DNA from 4 places in the Vibrio cyclitrophicus genome. Region 1 is predicted to be linked to each of the others. Evidence: predicted binding sites of a transcription regulator. Region 1 holds the regulator's gene; each other region holds the start of a gene.
What was found. Region 1 encodes CRP, which controls carbon source genes, mostly activating them, when cyclic AMP is high. Its sites were predicted from a motif close to TGTGANNNNNNTCACA; they were not measured.

Region 1 (5,813 bases):
GCTCTTGAAGTAAAAGAAGGCGAATTCGTTCGCATGTTAGCTCAGTAAGAGCAGCGATTATCTGTCGAAGATTTTAAGGATAGAAGTATGACTCAGTGGATAGCAGGACAATGGGTGGCAGGTCAAGGTGACGCCATGGCATCAGTAAGCCCATACAATAATGAAGTAGTATGGCAGGGTGATAGCGCAACTCCTGCACAGGTTGAATCTGCAGTAGCAGCGGCTCGTGAAGCCTTCTTAGTTTGGAAAAAACTGAGCTTTGCCGAGCGTGAAGCGATCGTGTTGAATTTTGCTGAGAAAGTTAAAGAGAACAGCGAAGAAATAGCACAAATTATTGCAAAAGAGACGGGGAAACCGATTTGGGAAACGCGTACTGAAGCGGGCGCGATGGCGGGCAAAATTGCTATCTCTATTCGTGCTTACCATGAACGTACTGGTGAAGCTTCACGTGAAGCTGCAGGCAACCAAATTGTACTGCGTCATCGTCCATTAGGCGTAATGGCAGTATTTGGTCCTTATAACTTCCCTGGTCATCTACCTAACGGTCATATTGTTCCAGCACTGCTATCGGGTAATACCGTGGTATTTAAGCCGTCAGAGCAGACACCTTGGACGGGTGAGTTTGCGATGAAACTATGGCAAGAAGCTGGCCTTCCTGCTGGCGTAATTAACCTAGTACAAGGTGCCAAAGAGACAGGTATCGCACTGGCTGATGCTAAAGGCCTTGATGGCGTGCTGTTCACAGGTAGTGCCAATACCGGTCATATCCTGCATCGTCAATTCGCGGGCCAACCGGGCAAGATGCTGGCACTAGAAATGGGCGGCAACAACCCTATGGTGATCAGCGACCAATACGGTGATGCAGACGCAACGGTATACACTATCATCCAATCAGCTTTCATCAGTGCGGGTCAACGTTGTACATGTGCACGTCGCTTGTATGTTCCAATAGGAGATAAGGGCGATCAACTACTGGATAAGCTCGTTGCTGCGACCTTGAAAATTCGTGTCGATCAGCCATTCGCTGAGCCAGCACCCTTCATGGGCCCACAGATCTCTGAAGCTGCGGCTAAGTTCATTCTGGACGCACAAGCGAATCTGCAATCGTTAGGCGGTGTAAGTCTAGTAGAAGCAAAAGCGGGTCAAGCGGCGTTTGTTTCTCCTGGTATTATCGACGCAACCAACATTGCTGAACTGCCGGATGAAGAGTACTTTGGTCCATTGCTACAAGTGGTCCGTTATCAATCGCTAGAGCAAGCGGTTGAGCTAGCTAACGACACACGCTTTGGTTTATCTGCTGGCTTAGTATCAACAGATGATTCTGAATGGGAATACTTTGTTGACCATATCCGTGCGGGCATTGTTAACCGTAACCGCCAGCTAACAGGCGCAAGTGGCGATGCTCCATTTGGTGGTCCAGGTGCTTCGGGCAACTTACGCCCAAGTGCTTACTACGCGGCTGACTACTGTGCTTACCCTATGGCTTCAATGGAAGGTGGCGAAACTCAACTTCCGGCAACGTTTAGCCCAGGTATTGAGCTTTAATTTAGGCTAATGAGTCTTAGGCTTATGCGTTAAGTTTGAAATAGGAAGCGGTGCTATCGCTTCCTTTTTCCATCACGCCCAACACCTAGATTGGGCAGTAGATAATAATAGAAAAGTATGTCACAGGCTGATGGCTGCTGACTCTGTGTCTCAGCCTCTCCCTTTCTAATCCAAATTACTAGCTTGCTAGAACCTCTGACAAGGAGTCACCATGACGCCCGATCTACTCTTTAAATCACTTTGGGACGATTACATTCACAGGCTTTGTCCATCGGCTGAGAAAGTACATCACTTGCTGAAAGAAGACGAAGCTCTGATTAATGATCACATTGCACTGCGTACTTTCAATGTTGCTCCGCTAGGTATTGAAACATTGGCTAAGCCTTTCCTTGAGCTAGGTTATAAAGCGTGTGGCGATTACTTGTTTGAGAGTAAGAAGCTAGTCGCGAAGCATTACGAGCACCCAGATCCAAATCAACCTAAAGTGTTCATTAGTGAGTTGAAGGTCGAAGAGTGTTCAAGTGACTTACAACAGATCGTTGCTAAATTGGTTGAGCAAGTCGACGTAAGCAAGCTTCAAGGCCATGAATTCTTATTTGGTGGTCGTCTATGGGACTTGAGCTTCGCAGATTTCCAAGTGCTTGCAAAAGAAAGTGAATACGCGTCTTGGCTCGCAGCTCATGGTTACGGTGCCAACCACTTTACAGTGAGCGTTAATCAACTCGATGCTTTTGATGAAGTGCAGGCAGTGAATGATTATTTGAGCGAATCAGGCTTCACGATCAATGCATCTGGTGGCCAGGTTAAAGGCTCTCCAGAGGTCTTATTAGAGCAATCATCAACAATGGCAGATAAAGTCCCAGTTTCATTTGTTGAGGGCAATGAGATGATTCCTGGAGGCTTCTATGAGTTCGCTAAGCGTTATGCGATGGCTAATGGTGAGCTTTATACCGGTTTTGTGGCAGCATCGGCTGACAAGATCTTCGAAAGCACTAACGGTTAAAGAAAGATACGAGTACGGACTTTACCCTAAAGATGCAGATAGGCTTCGCTTCGAGAGTGTTTGCGCTTCGAAGCTGTAGGTGTTTCATTCGTATTTTCTTTGTAGATCTTTAGAAAACAAAAAAGCCACCAAATTTGCATTTGGTGGCTTTCAAATTTTAGGCTCAGTTAATCGAGATTAACGAGTGCCATATACCACGATAGTTTTACCGTGTGCAGAAATTAGGTTCTGCTCTTCTAGCATCTTCAAGATACGACCAACTGTCTCACGAGAACAACCAACGATCTGGCCAATCTCTTGGCGAGTGATCTTGATTTGCATGCCGTCAGGGTGAGTCATTGCATCTGGTTGTTTTGCTAGGTTTAGTAGCGTTTGTGCGATACGACCAGTTACGTCAAGGAACGCTAAGTCACCAACTTTTTGGCTAGTTACTTGTAGACGGTTTGCCATTTGCGCTGATAGACGCATTAGGATGTCTGGGTTCACTTGGATAAGTTGACGGAATTTCTTGAAAGAAATTTCAGCTACTTCACAAGGAGATTTTGCACGAACCCAAGCTGTACGCTCTTGGTCTTCTTCGAATAAGCCTAGCTCACCGATGAAGTCGCCTTGGTTTAGGTAAGAAAGAATCATTTCCTTACCTTCTTCGTCTTTGATAAGAACTGCCACAGAACCTTTAACAATGTAGTACAAGGTTTCTGCCTTTTCACCAGCATGAATCAAAGTACTTTTTGATGGGTACTTATGAATATGACAGTGTGAAAGGAACCACTCTAATGTTGGATCGGTTTGAGGTTTACCTAGAACCATAATATCTCACTTCCTCTGCAGGGTATGCTTGCCGCTTTCCGTATTTTAGCTAAGCCTGGATTGACTTGTAGGATAAGAGCACTCGTTGAGCGCTGCAAGCTATCTTGTGTTTCGTTTAAGAATAGTATCCTTTTTCAGGTACTATTTCTTGATTTTAATCGTGACCAAGCTACGATTTTTTACGCAAAATTGTGCACATGATCACGGTATGAAAAGTAATCAACCAGAATGGTGCTCTGTTAACCAATTTTTCCGGTTTCGATGAGTTGTTGTAGGATCGGCCTTACAATGAGCTCCATAGCAAAACTCATCTTCCCTCCTGGTACCACAAGCGTGTTGTGGCGAGACATAAATGAGCCATCAATCATAGCTAAAAGGTAAGGGAAATCGACGTTTTTGATGCCGCGCAAACGTATAACAACGAAGCTTTCGTCTAAACTTGGGATCCCTTTAGCGTTGAGAGGGTTTGATGTGTCTACCGTTGGAACACGCTGAAAGTTGATGTGAGTACGCGAAAACTGAGGAGTAATGTAGTTAAGGTAATCATCCATCGAGCGAACAATCGAGTCCATTACTGCTTCACGAGAATGACCACGATCGCGTGTGTCGCGAACGAATTTCTGGATCCATTCTAAGTTGACGATAGGTACCATGCCGATCAGCAAGTCGACGTGTTGAGAAACATTGATATCGCCATCAACCACACCGCCGTGCAGGCCTTCGTAAAACATCACATCTGAATTTTCTGGGATCTCTTGCCATGGCGTAAAGGTGCCTGGCATTTGATTGTAAGGAACGGCTTCATCGAACGTGTGCAGGTAGCTACGTACCTTGCCTGTACCTTCGTTACCGTATTTACGGAAGAACTCTTCTAGCGCACCAAAGTCGTTGGCTTGTGGACCAAAGTAGCTGATGTGCTTACCTTGCTCGCGCGCTTTACGGATCTCGACATCCATCTCTGGTCGAGTGAAGCGATGGAAACTATCCCCTTCAACCCAAGCGGCCTTCACGTCCATCATATTGAACATTTTACGGAAGGCTTCTGAGGTGGTGGTGGTGCCGGCTCCTGATGAACCCGTCACCGCAATAATTGGATGTTTAGCGGACATGACAACCCTTGTCTTTTGAGTAACTTACTTGTTAGCAATCGTTTACCACTATAACACGGCTCCTTTATGAGCGCAGCCTAGAAGCGTTTTGTGACTTGAATATCAACGGTTTCATGCAGCTCAGAAAATACGATACTGACTTCTCCTGAGGCTAATTGATGTTTCACTTGGTCAATCTTGTTTTGCAATGAAACCTCTACATCACCGTAGTCTGTACCTTCACGCAGCACGAACTCTTTGATGAGGTTTTCCAGTGTTTCTGGTGCAATGTCTTGCCATGGGATGATCATAAATACTTCTCTCTTTTATATTCATAAATAGGTTTATTGATGTGTTGATTACTGCGTCTAGTGACGTCTACCACTCAGTCCTTAAAAAGGCTCGGTCATTATGCCGAATCTTGGATACTTTCATAGTAGGCTGGCAATGCTTCTTCTAGCCAAAACCTGGGCTTGAGCGTGCTACCGGTAATGAACCCCACATGGCCACCTTTCTGAAACAAGCGATAATCAATATTGTCTGGTAGTACGAATTTTGGAATAACATCATCAGTCATGAAAGGATCGTCTTTAGCATGAATGATCTGAGTCGGTAGCTTAATCTTATTCAGTTTTGGAAGCGCTGAACATTGAGCATAGTAGTCTTGAGCATTCTTAAATCCATGCAGAGGCGCAGTGATCCTTTCATCAAACTCATACAGTTTGTCTATTTTTTTGATGGTTTCAGCGGAGATACCTATTTTTTCTTGTAACAGCTTAACCTTTTTCAAGGCATTCGATTTGAGTGAGTTGAGCAGGTATTTTTTATAGAGCCTAGAGAAGCCTCTTTCAATACGACTGGAGCAGCAAGCTAAATCAAAAGGAGCAGAAACTATCGTTGCCGCCGACAGTAATGGGTCGTCCGCATACTCAGCCAAGTAGTTCGCCAGCATGTTTCCGCCTAGAGATATACCAACCGCAACCTTTGGGTTATTGGGAAATTGCGCGTGTAAGTGTCGTAGAAAGAAACGAGCATCTTCTACTTCTCCTGAATGGTACGCGCGAGCCAAGCGATTCGGTTTTCCGCTGCATCCTCTAAAGTGCATCATCACGGATAACCAACCATCTTTAGCAAACGCATTCATCAGTCCATTGGCGTAAGGGCTTTCAAAGCTGCCTTCCAAACCGTGGAATAGAACGAAAATGGGCTTATTATTCGCATCTCCTCTGCTTTTATTATCACTATTGGGGCTATCTCCCTTCGGGTCCTCGCTCCATGCAAGGTCGAGGAAATCACCGTCGGGAGTTTCTAAGGTTTGCCATTGAGGATCAAATAACGCCTGCTTTCTAATAAACCGTGGCACTAAG
Region 2 (5,813 bases), 360 kb from region 1:
CACGAATAACTTCAAGCATCATGCGCGCGTACTCTGGAGTCGCGTTTACTGGCACTTTACCTGTTGAAGTTTTGATGAAGTCTGCACCAGCTTCGATACAGATTTGAGAAGCTTTCTTGATCAGTGCTTCTTCTTTCAGTTCACCTGTTTCGATGATCACTTTAAGCGTGATGTCACCACAAGCAGCTTTACATTGCTTAACTAGCTCAAAGCCAACTTCTTCGTTGCCAGCAATAAGAGCACGGTATGGGAATACTACGTCAACTTCATCTGCGCCGTACGCTACTGCTGCTTTTGTTTCTGCAACAGCAATTTCGATGTCGTCATTACCATGAGGGAAGTTAGTTACAGTCGCAATGCGTACTTCTGGAGTACCTTGCTCACGCAACGCTTTCTTAGCTGCTGGGATAAAGCGAGGGTAAATACAGATTGCAGCTGTGTTGCCTACTGCAGTCTTCGCGTCATGACAAAGCGCCACTACTTTCTCAGTAGTATCGTCGTCATTTAGCGTAGTTAGGTCCATAAGTTTAAGTGCACGTAGAGCTGCTGCTTTTAAATCGCTCATTTCTATCTCCGATCAATATATTCAAATAGTTAACTACTTCGCCCTCCATCCAGTATAGATGGATATTTTAGTAATGCTCAGTAGCCACAAATGAACGGACTTGGTTCCCTGAAGACTTGATAACTTTCGCTATCAATTGCAATCCTTGTCACCGCACAGTACCAGTTTGGTCTATGGCACAACAAATCAGTCATGTTGTGTCTAACATCTATAGCGTATCGCTAAGTTTGGCTTTATCCCAGAAAAATAACGTCGAGTTGATTTCGAGGTTACGTTCTTGCCAACAGAGACATCCTATCCCTTTAGCTTATACATTATAGGTATCCATCAATAAATTGTAGTGCTCCTTAGAACGCAAACGGTTTGTATCTCAAAAAAACATTCTAGACCCAATATCGAATTCAAACACATGTTCATCTTCATGCTTAAAAATGCAGGGCCTAAAAACAAAAAAGCCCCGCAGCAATTTCTTGCTACGGGGCGATATTATTATGGCGTCTATATATCGATTTCTAACGAATTAGAAAGACAGGAAGAAGCCAGCAATTGTTGCTGCCATCAGGTTAGATAGAGTACCAGCAATAACCGCTTTAACACCCATACGAGCGATGTCGTGGCGACGGCTTGGTGCAATACCACCTAGACCACCTAGAAGAATCGCAATTGAAGAAAGGTTTGCGAAACCACATAGAGCGAATGAGATAATTGCTTGAGTCTTAACAGACATCACTTGACCAGTCGCTTCAACGATTTGAGCGTTGTCACCGATGTATGGTACGAAGTTTAAGTATGCAACGAATTCGTTAACAACTGTCTTCTGACCAATGAAAGAACCAGCGATAGTCGCTTCTTCCCATGGTACACCAATGATGAATGCTAGTGGTGCGAATATCCAACCTAGAAGAAGTTCTAGAGTTAGGTTTTCCATACCAAACCAACCACCGATGCCACCTAGGATACCGTTGATTAGAGCAATTAGACCGATGAATGCTAGTAGCATTGCACCAACGTTAAGAGCTAGTTGTAGACCAACTGATGCGCCACCAGCTGCTGCGTCGATAACGTTAGCTGGTTTGTCATCGCCACCGTCCATTTCGTCAGCGATGTTATCGTCTGGCGTATCTGTCTCAGGTTTGATGATTTTAGCGAATAGTAGGCCACCAGGTGCTGCCATGAATGACGCGGCAACTAGGTACTCTAGAGGAACGCCCATAGATGCGTAACCTGCTAGTACACCACCAGCTACAGAAGCCAAACCACCACACATTACTGCGAATAGTTCAGAGTTAGTCATTTTAGGAACAAATGGACGAACAACTAGAGGCGCTTCCGTTTGACCAACGAAGATGTTTGCAGCTGCAGACATAGACTCGGCGCGAGAAGTACCTAGAGCTTTCTGAAGACCACCACCTAGAACTTTGATTACAACCTGCATTACACCAATGTAGTAAAGTACAGAGATAAGTGCAGAGAAGAAAATCAGAGTTGGTAGTACTTGGAAAGCAAAGATGAAACCGATACCGTCAACCGAGAAGTTAACTAGGCTGCCGAATAGGAAACCAGTACCGTCTTTACCGTAGTCGATCACGTTTGCTACACCAGCAGAGAAACCTGCAAGTAGATCGCGACCCCAAGGGATGTAAAGTACGAATGCACCAAGTGCGAATTGGATAGCGAAAGCGCCACCCACTGTTCTTAGATTAATAGCTTTGCGGTTGTCAGATAGTAGTACTGCGATTGCAATCAGTACGACCATACCGACTAGGCTCATAAACAGGCTCATAGTTTATGACTTCCTTATTAGTTATTTATTGGCGTGTTACAAAATGGGGCTATAAAGCGGAGGCAATTATACTCATGCGACCACTAATAAAGTAATGCCGTCCTCACACTTTCGTACAAGATTCATGTACCATTCATACACAAATGTGAACCAAATCACACGCCCAGTGCAATTTACGCAAACGATAAACAAAAACCTTCGATTTTATTCACATATACCGAATGCGCGATGGCTATTCTGCCAAATCTGCGTTGCAACCGATTGCTTTGTCTCTTTTCTAATCAAAAAAAGTTCATTCAATATCGTAACTAAATATTTGGAATGATTAATATTTCCCTGGTTTCCATACGTTGGCATGTCCGGAGAATCGGTTTCCAATACCAAGTATTCTAGGGGCAGTTTAGCGATGGTTGTGCGCGTTTTTTGCGCTCTTGGGTAAGTTATCGTTCCACCGACGCCAATATAGAAACCAAGCTTGATCCACTCCAAAGCCTGCTGTTCACTCCCAGAAAAGCCGTGAATAACACCACCTAAGGTGAATTTGTACTGCTTTATTAGCTCAATAAGGCGGTTGTAAGACTTCCTCTCATGAATGATCAAAGGCAACTCAAATACCTTCGCTAGTTCCATTTGTTGGATGAAAAATCGCTCTTGTTTCTCCCTCTCAACGTCCACAAAAAAGTCGAGTCCACACTCCCCAATAGCAACACATTGGCTCGGTTTTGAGGAGAGTAATTGACGAAGTTCTGAAAACTGAACCTCAGCAGCTTGCTCTAAAAAGTAAGGATGAAATCCTAAAGCGTAATAAATATTGGGGTTAGATTTAGCGATTTTATCGAGTTTCGACCAGTTACTTTGGCCAATAGAAGGAATAAGAATCTTCTCAACTTGTGCCTGTTTTGCTTCTTTAAGGTAGCTATCAATGCTTTGCTCGGGTGCAGATCCCTGATCAATTCCAATATTTTGGCAAAAGACGTCAAAATCCGCATGGCAATGAGTATCAAACAGCGGAGATTCACTTAATGGAGGAGTCATCTTCCCTACTCTCTGTCTGTTTTTCTTAGGGATCACGGCGATAAGCCACACAGCTACGCTTATTTTCAGGTGTTAAGCCAAGATCTTTACACCACATGTCGTATCTTCTAATCCAAACTTTTACCCAACCAAACATATTCACCCTCAAACCTCAGCCTTTAACAAAAATAAAACGCATTAAAAAACGCCTACTGCAGAACAATAGACGTTTTTGATTAGCTCGAATAGATCGCGAAGAAATTAGTGCTCGCGCGTTGCTCGGAATTGAACGTCAGGGAAACGTTCAGAAGCTAGGTTCAAGTTCACCATAGTCGGTGCAATGTAAGACAGGTTGTCACCGCCATCTAACGCGAGGTTAGATTGGTTCTTACGTTTGAATTCTTCTAGTTTCTTAGCGTCATCACACTCAACCCAGCGAGCTGTTGCAACGTTAACGCCTTCGTAGATAGCTTCTACGTTATATTCCGCTTTCAAGCGCGCTACAACCACGTCGAACTGAAGTACACCAACCGCACCAACGATCAAATCATTGTTTTGCATAGGACGGAATACTTGTACTGCGCCCTCTTCTGAAAGCTGAACCAGGCCTTTGAGAAGTTGCTTCTGCTTCAGAGGATCACGTAGACGAATACGACGGAACAACTCAGGCGCGAAGTTTGGAATACCTGCAAACTTCAAGCTTTCGCCTTGAGTAAAGGTATCGCCAATCTGGATTGTGCCATGGTTATGCAGACCAATAATGTCACCAGCGTATGCTTTTTCAGCACGCGCACGGTCGCCCGCCATGAAGGTTACCGCATCCGAAATACTTACGTTCTTACCAGTACGAACATGGTTCATCTTCATGCCTTGGTCGTAAGTACCTGATACGATACGCATGAATGCGATACGGTCACGGTGTTTTGGATCCATGTTTGCTTGGATCTTAAACACGAAACCAGAGAATTTCTCTTCTGTCGCTTCTACATCACGCTCATTCGCTTGGCGCGTTTGAGGTGCAGGAGCCCACTTCGTTAGACCATCAAGCATGTGGTCCACACCAAAGTTACCCAATGCAGTACCGAAGTAAACAGGTGTTAGCTCACCAGCAAGGAACAGTTCATGATCAAACTCCGGACAAGCACCAATAACAAGCTCTAGTTCTTCACGTACGCTTTCCGCAAGATCAGCACCTACCGCTTCATCTAGCTCAGGGTTGTCCAAACCTTTAATGATGCGAACTTCTTGAATCTCATGACCGTGGCCAGATTCGTACAAGATCGTTTCGTCACGGTGAATATGGTAAACACCTTTAAACTCTTTACCACAACCGATTGGCCATGAGATTGGAGCACAGGCCATACCTAGCTCGCTTTCCACTTCATCAAGCACTTCCATCGGGTCACGAACATCACGGTCAAGTTTGTTCATAAACGTTACGATTGGAGTATCACGAAGACGTGTTACTTCCATCAGCTTACGAGTACGGTCTTCGACACCTTTAGCAGCATCGATAACCATCAAACAAGAATCAACCGCTGTTAGCGTACGGTACGTATCTTCCGAGAAATCTTCGTGTCCTGGAGTATCGAGTAGGTTTACTAGGCAATCATTGTATGGGAATTGCATTACAGACGTAGTTACCGAGATACCACGTTCTTTTTCCATCTCCATCCAGTCAGATTTAGCGTGCTGGTTAGAGCCACGGCCTTTTACGGTACCCGCTTTTTGAATCGCGTTTCCGAATAAAAGAACTTTTTCAGTAATCGTGGTTTTACCCGCATCCGGGTGAGAGATAATCGCAAACGTTCTACGTTTGCTCACTTCTTGTTGGAAAGACATAGTCGCCCTTTGCTGATCTAAAGCGTAAAAAGGGCAAGTAGATAATACTTGCCCTTGAATTCTGTGTGCGGATTATACAGAAAGCGTATCACTTTCTAAAGGGTCAGTTTACACCCTATTTTTTGGCTAATTTTATGATTAGCTATCTAGTTAGCGAAAAGACGTAACATGACTAGCTAAAAGACATAAAAAGATAGCTCATAATGATGGCATCTTCGTTGCCTTGTTTAGTTGGATAGTAATTACGACGGCGATCAACTTCGTTGAAGCCTGCCTTTTCGTAAAGATTAAACGCGTTCACATTACTTTCGCGAACTTCCAGCCAAGCGCTTTCAGCATCAGCTTGTTCACATATATCAAGGAAATGTTCAGTTAGTGCCTTACCATAACCTTTGCCTTGCTTGCTTGGGTCTACCGCAATATTAAGCAGCGTCACTTCACCAACAATATTTTGAGCGAAGAAATAGCCCACCACTTGTCCATCAACTTCAAGGACATGATGACAAGCGCCTCGGCTCTCAAGATCCCGGATCATAGTTTCAGACCATGGATGGGAGTGTGCGGCCTGTTCTATCTGCCAAATTGCGTCTAGATGTTGTTGTGAAGTCG
Region 3 (5,813 bases), on a different replicon from region 1:
ATTGCTTCATAGAGTTGAGGATGATTTTGTGCAGTATACAAACTTTAGTGTAAAAAAAGTATGAATATGCCATCAATGAAAGGGCTTTTATCCCCTTTTAAATTGTAAGGCAATAAGTTGAAGTGAACATGTGCCTAATATTTAGAATACAACCACTTAGTGTTTTATCACTAGTGCTTAATGATGAAACTGATCTCTTATCAATATTGCATCTTAGTTGCATTATGCAAGTGCACTTTGCAATTCGCATGATGAATTAGCAGTTTTTATGCGATGCAGGGCTTATAAAACGTCTTTTTAAAGTTGGCACGCTAACTGCATTGTAGTACTTGACCCTTCTTAAGCCGAGGGTCACCTAGCCAACTGACGTTGTTAGTGAACCTATTGATTTGTTCACAAATATATAGAGCCAATCGCGATTATTGCGGTTGGCTATTTTTTTATCTGTCGTTTGGTTATCTGTGATTTCTTCCTGCTATTTCCTTCATGCAAAGAAAAAAAAGCCAGCCACTATGGGTGACTAGCTTATGCTTTATCTCGAATCTCGAATCTCGAATCTCGAATCTCGAATCCGCTTTAATACCCCATTAACTGCAGCAAGTTCTCGGCAGTACTGATTGCTTCTTTACGGTTGGCAATATTGAGCTTTTGATAAAGATTTCGAATGTGTGTTTTGATGGTGGTCCCTGCTACATCGAGCTCTTGAGCGATCTGTTCATTACTGAATCCAGAATAGATCAGGCCAAGCACCTGCCATTCACGTTGAGTGAGTGGGCTAGTACGCACAAGCTCCGGGATATTAGGGTGATTAACCAAATTCTCAACAAAGTCTTCATCGAAGTGAACCGATCGGCTACGCTGAGTCGTCGAGATATCTTTCATAATCTGCTGCGCACGATGACGTTCTAAATCACCTAAGCCCGGCTTGTTGCTCAACTTATCTAAGATATGACCAATTGTGCCACCGTCTACTAAGAAGTTACCAACCATACCGGTTTGGTTAGTCATGTGTAAGGCTTCTTCAAGAAGTACGCGAGCACTGTCTTCGTCGTTAATTTGGGTGCGCAGTACCGCTTCCACGATTAAGTTTCGGTTGGTATCCGTCACAAGGTGAGAGCGTTGAGCTTCACTCTTCAAGAATGCCAATGCTTCTTCTGCGTCTTCGTATTGCTCAAGGATGATATGAGCGCGAACAATGTTTCTCCATTGAAGCTGACAGAAGTGGTTACTCGCTGATTCAGGTCGAACCGCCACATTTAACCAATCACGAATGGCTTCTTTATCGCCTTTTACTTGCCAAAATAGGATCAGAGAAAGAGAAGCGTTCGCCGTCCAGTCTACATGGTAGGTGGATTGGCGTAATAGGTGTTGAATTTGGTCGATAAACTTTGATGCTTTATCAATCTCTCCACGGCTCAGTGAAATACGAGCCAGCATTGAATAGCTGTGCAGGTGCTTACTTGGTGAATGGTGACCAAGAATATCTAAACCTTTGTAGCAACACTCTTCTGCTTCATCTAATCGGTTCCAACACCAGAATATCTGGGCACGTACACGCAATAGAAACTCATGTAGAGGTACGTATTGTAATTGATGCTCTTCGATCAATTTGAACGCACTGTCTTGCAGTTCGAACGCCGCTTGAACGTAGCCTTGAGCAATCAAAATTTCACTCTGTTGCAGAATGGCCCACAAGGCTTGATGGTAAACCTGATATTGGCGCGCGAGTTTCTCTGTTTGTTGCATCATTGGTAACGCACGACTGAGGTTGCCCATTACGTGATTCACTTCACCAACAACCGAGGTTGCTACAATGCGGCTACGATAAACTGTTGTGTTTAACTGACTCAACGAAAGTTCAGCAAGTTCTAATGCTTTTTCAGGTTCATTACTGTTGATGGCGACTTGGGCGCGCAAGGCATTGTATTGGCCTTGTTGTTGAGTATCGAGCTCGATGTTTCGATCTTGATATTGAGTTTCAGCCTCTTCCAACAAAGTACCCACTTGATCATAGCGGTGCTGGCTTTGTGCAAGCCACGCGCGCAGCATTGATAGCTTAGGCTCGCTGTAAAGCTGATCGGTGGTCAGTTGCTTGATCGCCATTTCTAACGAAGACAACTCACCTTGGTTGAACATCGGCCAGCCGTGCTCTGTAAGAATTTGAATGATCAGGTCCGGGTCTTCAGCACGTTGTGCATGTCGTAGTGCTTGGTGAGGCGTTTTCTGTTTGATCCACGCTTTAGCGGCACTTCGATGCAATTCAGCTTCTTGCTGAGGAATTCGCGCCTGACGTTCGTGTGCTAGAAATTCACCAAACAGATTATGGAAGCGGTACCAGTTTTTTTCGCCCTCAAGCGGGTAGATGAATAAGCCAAAACGGTTGAGTGATTCAATCATTCCGAGTGCGTCTTCACGTTGTGTCAGTGCGCAGACTAATTCGTCATTGAAGTGATCAAGCACAGAACATTGCATTAAGAAGTGTCGAGTTTCTTTGTCTAATAGATCGAACACTTCTTCAACCAAATAGTCCCAAAGGTGGGCATGGTTAAAGTGAGAGAACGACTCGGCTGATTGGGCAAGTGTGCGTTTTTGGTGTTGTGCTTGAAGCGCGATAAGTTGCAGTGCAGAAGGCCAACCTTCTACATAGCTACAAATACTGTCTGCCGTTGTGTCATCAATGCCATCGGCAACACGTTGATTGAAAAAGCGTGTGGTTTCTTCGGTATCAAACGCCAGCGAGTCATTACCTAATTCGATCATTAAGTCACGAACGCGCAGGTTTGCTGTGCCAAGTGGTGGTGTACCACGACTGGTTACCACAAGCGTTAAATTGTCGGGCATGTGTTTGAGGAAAAAGCGCATCGCTTCATGAATGTCATCATTATTAACCAAGTGATAGTCATCCAGCACCAGGAAACATTCGTGATGGAATTCAGACATCTCAGCAAACACTTCACTTAATAAAGAATGCAGTGATGAAAACTGTCGTTTTTCTGCCAATTTTTGGGCGTTAGGACAGGCATTTTGAGTCGCTTTATTGAGTGATTGTAGGAGGTAGTTGATGAACCGGAATGCATCGTTGTCACTATCATCGATGCTGTACCAACCTACATTGGGTTTATCTACCAGCCACTGCGCAGCCATGGTGGTTTTGCCGTATCCCGCTGGAGAGCGAAACAATACTAGCTTATAGCAATCTGCATGTTGTAGCAGATCGAGAACTCTCGGTCGCAAGATTGCGTTATGTAGGCGGCCGGGACGAGTCAGTTTCGAAGGGATCCACATGTTTAAGTTTTTCACCTATTCCGTGGCTTATGCTATGGATTATCTCAATCTATCGTTGAGTACATGTCCAATGACATTCGCCTGATTACTTAAGTCTTCAGTCATAGTACGTGATGCCAAACGATACCGACTATGATCCTCCTCAGAAACCTTGCACTCCTGCAGGTTTTTGATGTTCTACGCCCTTTATTTGTGACATATCTCACTTAGTGGGGCGTTTTTTTAATGTGACCTTGTCCTCCCCTGTACAAGATTTTATGTAAAAGATGAGACGAGAGAAATTTTTTCGTGATCTAAATATCAGATTTGGCAATAACTTCAAATGGGTTAAATAAAAGTCACATCAATTGAAGTTAAGTTATCGAACGGGACCTTGTGATCTCAGTCACTCCAAGTTTTTGTTCTAAGTCAGAACATGAGAGTCAGATCACTAACCCCATGTCGGTACGCCCCCTACGCCCTCTCATCTACTCCTAGTTAGTCGTACGGGCGGGAGGATGTTTAGTTAATGGTGACCATGCACGATATGTCACAGATGAATTAGAACTATTAAAAGCGAGATTTCTGAAATGAAACCAACTCAGCAAAAAACTTTCGATAAAGTGTCGTTCCAAGAAAGCGTTAAGAAGCATTTATCTGCAACCTACGCAACAACGATTGAAAACGCAGATAGCCGCGCATGGTACCTAGCAATGGGGCGTGCGCTAGCAGAACTCACAACATTTGATCTGTTAGAAACTGAAAATGACGAAAAAATTAAGAACGCGAAGAGCGTTAACTACCTTTCACTAGAGTTTTTGATTGGTCGTTTAACCGGTAATAACCTGATCAGCATGGGTCTGTACGAACAGATCACTCATGCAATGGAAGAGCTAGGTCAAAACCTAACGGATCTTCTAGAAGAAGAACGCGATCCATCACTAGGTAATGGTGGCCTTGGTCGTCTAGCTGCTTGTTTCATGGATTCTTGTGCCGCTCAAGAATACCCAACAGTAGGCTACGGTCTTCACTACGAATATGGTCTATTCAAACAGTCTTTCCAAGACGGTCGTCAACAAGAAGCACCTGACGCATGGCGTGGTGTTGAAGGTTACCCATGGGAAGTGGCTCGTCCAGAACTAGCACAACACATTGGTTTTTACGGTCATGTAGAAGTTGAATACATCGACGGTAAAGAAGTTCGTACTTGGGTTCCGGGTATGGAAGTAAAAGCAATGCCTTGGGATCTACCTATCGTAGGTTACGAGTCAAACACGGTTTACCCGCTGCGTCTTTGGGAATGTCAGGCAATTGCACCATTCTCACTAGCAAGCTTTAACAACGGTGACTACTTCGAAGCGCAACACTCGCTAATCGATGCAGGTAACATCACTAAAGTACTTTACCCGAATGACAACCACGAGAAAGGTAAGACTCTGCGTCTAATGCAGCAGTACTTCCACTCAGCAGCGTCTGTTCGCGATATTCTACGTCGTCACGAAGCAGCAGGTTTCTCTCTAGAAGACCTTCCTAAACAAGAAACGATTCAACTGAACGATACGCACCCAACTATCGCTATCCCTGAATTGATGCGCATCCTGATCGATGAGAAAGGTTTAACTTGGGACCAAGCTTGGGAAATCAGTGCTCACACGTTCGCGTACACGAACCACACACTGCTTCCAGAAGCACTAGAGACTTGGTCTGAATCTTTGATCAATCGTCTTCTTCCACGTCACATGGAAATTATTTTTGAAATTAACCACCGCTTCATGCAAGAAGTTCGCAAGATGTGGCCTGGTGATGGTGAGAAACAAGCGAAGCTTTCTATCATTCAAGAAGGTTTCCACCGTATGGTTCGCATGGCAAACCTATGTGTGATTGGTTCTTACAAAGTAAACGGTGTAGCTGCACTTCACTCACAACTGGTTAAGAAAGACTTGTTCCCTGAGTTCAACGAAATCTTCCCTGGCAAATTGACTAACGTAACGAACGGCATCACGCCACGTCGTTGGTTGAAGTTCTGTAACCCAGGTCTATCTACGTTAATCACAGGTAAGATCGGTACTGAGTGGCCTGCAAAACTTGAGCAGCTAGAAGGCATCGCTAAGTTTGCAACAGACGCGAAATTCCAAAAAGAATTCATGGCTGTTAAGAAAGAAAACAAACAGCGTCTTGCTGATTGGGTTCAAGAAAACATGGGTATCGAGCTAGATACTAACGCTATCTTCGACGTGCAAATCAAGCGTCTACACGAATACAAGCGTCAGCACCTAGACTTGCTACACATTCTATCTCTGTACCACCGTATTCTAAACGAACCTGGTTTCGAGTGTGAGCCACGTGTATGTTTCTTCGCAGCGAAAGCAGCTCCAGGTTATCACCTAGCCAAAGAAATCATCTTTGCGGTTAACAAGATTGCAGAGAAGATTAACAACGATCCTCGTATCGGCAACAAGTTGAAAGTGGTATTCATCCCTGACTACCGAGTGAGCATGGCTGAAATCATCATTCCAGCAGCAGACGTTTCTCAGCAAATTTCATTAGCT
Region 4 (5,813 bases), 210 kb from region 1:
GGCATTTGTGGTGGGTGTTGAAGGTGTAAATGAAATGGTCCAACAGGCCACATCTAATGCAGCATTAAACCAGTTAAGCAATACGGATTTCTACCAAGCAAACCTAGAAGAAGAGCTGTCTTCACAACCTTGGGCAAAAGAGAAATTTGATAAAATATTGCTTGACCCTGCCCGTGCTGGAGCGAGTGGGATCGTTGATCAAATTTCAGCGCTAGGAGCGAAGCGTGTGGTTTATGTTTCGTGTAATCCTGCTACTCTAGCTAGAGATTCTGAGAGCTTAGAAAAACAAGGCTATCAATTGGCCAAATTGGGTATGCTAGACATGTTCCCGCACACCAGTCATCTAGAATCGATGGCTCTCTTTATCAAGGCTTAGAGGCCTCTAAATAAGGCTTCAAAATGAATCAAAAAGGTGCAGGAAAGCCTGCGCTGATATCAATATGGTCGAACTAACTTGGAATCAGTTAGTCATATTGAATTGGGTATAAAACATAATAACTAGGAAGGCATGATGGTTGCGGTAAGAAGCGCACATTTAAACCCAAGCGAACAGTTTGAGCTAGAAAGTTGGATTGCGTCATTGAATCAAGACGCAAAGACCTCGAATAAACTGATCAAAGTTTATCGTCACTGTGAAGAGCTGTTAAAAGATCACGATCAAGCGTCTCTCCTGCTTTGGCGTGGGCGTGAGATGATCGAAATCTTGGTTACGCTGTCTATGGACCGTGCGACGTTGATCGCTGCACAACTTTTCCCAGTCGTCTCAAGTGGTGTTTTTGAGCGTGAAGCGTTTGAAGAATACTACGGCAAAGAAACCGTAAAGCTGATTGATGGCGTTGAAGAAATGGCGGCGTTAGGCCAGCTAAACGTGACCCTTGAAGGCAGTGCTGCCTCGGGTCAAGTCGATAACGTTCGTCGTATGCTACTGGCGATGGTCGACGACTTCCGCTGCGTAGTCATCAAGCTAGCAGAGCGAATTTGTAACCTTATTGAAGTGAAAAAGGCCCCTGATGCTGTGCGCCGTGCGGCAGCAAAAGAGTGTTCTAATATTTATGCTCCACTTGCTAACCGTTTAGGTATTGGTCAGCTGAAGTGGGAAATCGAAGATTACGCGTTCCGTTATCAACAACCCGACACTTATAAGCAGATTGCTAAACAGCTGTCTGAGCGTCGTATCGTCCGAGAACAATACATCACAGACTTTGTTGATGACTTAACGGCAGAAATGAAGCGTTCAAGCATTAATGCGGAAGTCAGCGGTCGACCAAAACACATCTACAGTATCTGGCGTAAAATGCAGAAGAAAGGCTTAGCGTTTGATGAGCTTTTTGATGTGCGTGCAGTGCGTATTATCGCAGACCAACTGCAAGACTGTTATGCCGGTTTAGGTGTGGTTCACACCAAATACAAACACTTACCAAGTGAATTTGATGACTACGTGGCGAACCCTAAGCCAAATGGTTACCAATCAATTCATACTGTAGTTCTGGGCCCTGAAGGCAAGACCATTGAGATTCAAATCCGTACCAAGCAGATGCATGAAGACTCTGAGCTTGGTGTCGCTGCACACTGGAAGTACAAAGAAGGTGCTTCAAGCGGACGCAGTGGTTACGACGAGAAAATTACTTGGTTGCGTAAACTTATCGACTGGCAAGAAGAGATGTCTGATTCTGGCGAGATGCTGGATGAAGTTCGTAGCCAAGTATTCGATGACCGCGTTTATGCCTTTACACCACGAGGTGACGTGGTTGATTTACCTATGGGTGCAACCCCACTGGACTTCGCTTACCACATCCACTCGATGGTTGGACACCGTTGTATCGGTGCCAAAGTTGCTGGTCGAATCGTCCCATTCACTCATAAGCTATCAATGGGTGATCAAGTTGAAATCATCACCCAGAAAGAACCGAACCCTTCACGTGACTGGCTAAACCCAACCACAGGCTTCGTTCATTCTGGTCGTGCTCGTGCAAAAATTAACGCATGGTTCCGTGCTCAAAGTCGTGAGAAAAATCTAGAAGCGGGTCGAGACATCCTTGAGGTTGAACTAGCCAAAGTGGGTGCAACCCTAAAAGATGCCGATCAATATGCTTTGAAACGTTTCAATGTAAATACGCCAGATGAACTCTATGCTGGTATTGGTAGTGGCGATTTGCGTATTAACCAAGTGGTTAATCACATTAATGCCTTGGTTAACAAACCAACAGCGGAAGAAGAAGACAAAAAAGCGTTAGAGAAACTGCTTGAGTCAGAAAACAAACCCGCGCAACAAAGCCGCCCTAAGAAAGATGCGGTTGTCGTTGAAGGCGTTGATAACCTGATGACGCATTTAGCGCGTTGTTGCCAACCTATCCCTGGCGATACAATCAAAGGTTATATCACTCAAGGGCGTGGTATCTCAGTTCACCGGGCTGATTGTGAGCAATTAGGTGAGCTTCACCTGCACGCACCAGAGCGTATCATTGATACCGTCTGGGGTAATGGCTTCGTTGGATCATATATCCTAACGCTGCGTGTTGAAGCGCTAGAGCGGAATGGCTTATTGAAAGATATCACCTCTTTGTTTTCAAATGAAAAGATTAGTGTGACGACAATGAAGAGCCGTATCGACTACAAACGTCAGCTATCGGTGATGGATTTTGATTTGGAAGTGACCAATATTGAAATTCTGAGTCGAGTGACTAGCCGAGTAGAACAAATCAAAGATGTCATGAGCGTAAAACGCCTAGGCTAAAATTCTCGTCATACTTGAAGCTGATGGCGTTGTTGCCTGCGCGCACTCGCTCAATCACATAGACAAGCTATGCTCAGGAGTTTCGCTTGCTTGTCGCCTAGCCACAGTTTCAATTATTTAGAGAATTAGACAGTATCAACAAAGGTGAGTGGTTTTGGCTGCTCACCTTTTTTAGTTCTAATATCTTTTAGTTTGAGTACTTTTTAGCTTTAGTACCTTTTAGTTTCAGTGAAGCTATAAATTTAAAAAATCAAAGACAGTGAATAGGAAGAAAACGATGAATCACCCGATTGAACAACTTGAACAGATTATGACTAAGCTGCGCGATCCTGAAGGTGGCTGTCCTTGGGATTTGAAACAAAACTTTGAAACAATTGTGCCGCATACTATCGAAGAAACATATGAGGTGGTGGACGCGATTCACAACAAAGACTGGCCGAACCTGCAAGAAGAGTTGGGTGACTTGTTGTTTCAGGTAATCTTCTACAGCCAATTAGCAAAAGAGCAGGGCTTGTTTGAGTTCTCTGATGTGGTCGACGGTATCAATGAGAAACTAACACGCCGCCATCCGCATGTTTTTTCTGATACCGAATTTGCAAGTGATGAAGAAATTAATGCTAACTGGGAAGCTGAAAAGGCCAAAGAAAAAGCCGAGGCAGGAAAAACTCAGGAAAGTATTCTAGACTCAATACCAAACTCTCTGCCTGCACTTTCGCGTGCTACAAAGATTCAAAAACAAGTCGCAAAATACGGCTTTGATTGGGACTCTATCGGTCCAGTTGCAGATAAGGTTTTAGAGGAAGTCGATGAGGTGCTAGAAGAAGCGCTTCAAGTGACACCAAATGAAGACCTGGTTGAAGAAGAGTTGGGTGATTTACTGTTTGCGACGGTTAATTTGGTCCGACATCTGGGAAAAAATCCGGAATCGGCTCTGACAAAAGCAAACCTGAAATTTTCACGACGTTTTAAAGGCGTCGAACAAATAGTTCGCCAACAAGATAAGGATTTAACCGATTTTTCACTACAACAGCTTGATTCTATGTGGGATGAAGTCAAAGTGGCGGAGAAAAGATAACCAAAGCATTTATCATGAATTGATTTGAAGCAAAAAATAAAAAATAGCAGTGTGATAGATTTCACGTTGTGGCGATAAGGGGCTTCTGGTATATTTTCATCCCGTCCAGAAGTAATCCATTTCCCTCATTCAACCAATTTCAGGTTAAACATGACGACAAATTACATTTTTGTTACTGGCGGGGTTGTATCCTCTCTAGGTAAAGGTATTGCAGCAGCATCTCTTGCGGCTATTTTAGAAGCTCGTGGTCTTAAAGTGACTATGATGAAGCTTGACCCTTACATCAACGTTGATCCAGGCACTATGAGCCCGACTCAACACGGTGAAGTGTTCGTTACGGAAGATGGCGCTGAAACTGACCTTGACCTTGGTCACTACGAGCGATTCATTCGCACCAAGATGACTAAGCGTAACAACTTCACAGCAGGTCGTGTTTATGCTGACGTTCTACGTAATGAACGTCGCGGTGATTACCTAGGTGCAACAATCCAGGTTATCCCTCATATTACTAACTCTATTAAAGAACGCGTAATCTCTGGTGCTAAAGGCCACGATATCGCGCTTGTTGAAGTTGGTGGTACTGTTGGTGACATCGAATCTCTACCATTCATGGAAGCGATTCGTCAGCTAGCTGTCGAATTAGGTCGTGAACGCGCAATGTTCATGCACTTAACTCTAGTTCCTTACCTAGCGGCTGCAGGTGAAGTGAAAACTAAGCCAACGCAACACTCTGTAAAAGAGCTACTTTCTATCGGTATCCAACCTGACATCCTAGTTTGTCGTTCAGATCGTGTTATCCCAGCAAACGAACGTAAGAAAATTGCTCTTTTCTGTAATGTACAAGAAAAAGCCGTTATCTCGATGAAAGACGTAGATTCTATCTACAAGATCCCACAGTTAATCCGTGCACAAGGCATTGATGATCTTGTGTGTACGCGTTTCGGTATCAATGCACCAGAAGCTGATCTGTCTGAGTGGGAACAAGTAATTTACGAAGAAGCTAACCCAACGGGTGAAGTGACGATTGGTATGGTTGGTAAGTACATTGAACTACCTGATGCATACAAATCAGTAAACGAAGCACTTAAGCACGCAGGCTTGAAAAACCGCCTAAGCGTCACAATTAAATACGTAGACTCTCAAGATGTTGAGTCAAAAGGCGTAGAAATTTTAGAAGGCCTAGACGCAATCCTAGTTCCTGGTGGCTTTGGCGATCGTGGTGTTGAAGGTAAGATTCTTGCTGCTCAATACGCTCGTGAAAACAAAGTACCTTACTTAGGTATCTGTCTGGGTATGCAAGTTGCTCTTATTGAGTACGCTCGTAACGTTGCGAAGATGGAAGGAGCACACTCTTCTGAATTCTGTAAGGAAACTAAATACCCTGTTGTTGGCCTAATCACTGAATGGATCGACGGCGAAGGTAAAGTTGAAGAACGTACTGAAAAATCCGACCTAGGTGGTACTATGCGTCTAGGCTCACAGCTTTGTCACCTTGCTAAAGGTACTAAGGCTTACGAATTATACGGTAGCGCGACGATCCATGAACGTCACCGTCACCGTTACGAAGTGAACAATAATCTTCGTCCACAAATTGAAAAAGCGGGCCTAAAAGTATCAGGTCTATCTGCGGACAAGAAACTGGTTGAAGTTATTGAGAACCCGAACCACCCATGGTTCGTTGCTGCTCAATTCCACCCAGAGTTCACTTCAACACCTCGCGATGGTCACCCATTGTTTGCAGGTTTCGTTAAAGCAGCTGGTGAATATCAGCGCGGCGAATTAGAAAAGTAAAAAGGAATACAGGTAGCTGCGTAAGTTGTGCTGCTACCTTTTAAATTTGACATTTATATATATTCAACGAGAAGGAAACATTCAATGTCTAAGATCGTTAAAGTTCTAGGTCGTGAAATCATCGATTCACGTGGTAACCCAACTGTAGAAGCTGAAGTACACCTAGAAGGCGGTTTCGTAGGTATGGCTGCTGCTCCATCTGGCGCATCTACT

Region 2: OCW38_RS03160 (NupC/NupG family nucleoside CNT transporter) is a predicted target of CRP. The motif match lies at 2,493-2,508, and genes of this name have one in related genera.
Region 3: malT (HTH-type transcriptional regulator MalT) is a predicted target of CRP. The motif match lies at 3,477-3,492, and genes of this name have one in related genera.
Region 4: OCW38_RS02495 (CTP synthase) is a predicted target of CRP. The motif match lies at 3,860-3,875, and genes of this name have one in related genera.

The regions. Positions count from the first base shown of each region.
Region 1 covers NZ_AP025480.1:298,185-303,997, forward strand. The annotation lists gene astA (arginine N-succinyltransferase) at 1-48, shown strand, start outside; gene astD (succinylglutamate-semialdehyde dehydrogenase) at 88-1,545, shown strand; gene OCW38_RS01325 (DUF1338 domain-containing protein) at 1,757-2,548, shown strand; gene crp (cAMP-activated global transcriptional regulator CRP) at 2,726-3,358, opposite strand; gene OCW38_RS01335 (phosphoribulokinase) at 3,598-4,467, opposite strand; gene OCW38_RS01340 (YheU family protein) at 4,545-4,757, opposite strand; gene OCW38_RS01345 (hydrolase) at 4,856-5,813, opposite strand, start outside.
Region 2 covers NZ_AP025480.1:662,681-668,493, reverse strand. The annotation lists gene deoC (deoxyribose-phosphate aldolase) at 1-565, opposite strand, end outside; gene OCW38_RS03160 (NupC/NupG family nucleoside CNT transporter) at 1,086-2,348, opposite strand; gene OCW38_RS03155 (TatD family hydrolase) at 2,553-3,434, opposite strand; gene OCW38_RS03150 (DUF5363 domain-containing protein) at 3,409-3,519, opposite strand; gene prfC (peptide chain release factor 3) at 3,624-5,204, opposite strand; gene rimI (ribosomal protein S18-alanine N-acetyltransferase) at 5,377-5,813, opposite strand, start outside.
Region 3 covers NZ_AP025481.1:1,343,748-1,349,560, reverse strand. The annotation lists gene OCW38_RS20740 (DUF368 domain-containing protein) at 1-2, opposite strand, end outside; gene malT (HTH-type transcriptional regulator MalT) at 577-3,285, opposite strand; gene OCW38_RS20730 (glycogen/starch/alpha-glucan phosphorylase) at 3,855-5,813, shown strand, end outside.
Region 4 covers NZ_AP025480.1:509,388-515,200, forward strand. The annotation lists gene rlmD (23S rRNA (uracil(1939)-C(5))-methyltransferase RlmD) at 1-376, shown strand, start outside; gene relA (GTP diphosphokinase) at 512-2,734, shown strand; gene mazG (nucleoside triphosphate pyrophosphohydrolase) at 3,012-3,809, shown strand; gene OCW38_RS02495 (CTP synthase) at 3,960-5,600, shown strand; gene eno (phosphopyruvate hydratase) at 5,685-5,813, shown strand, end outside.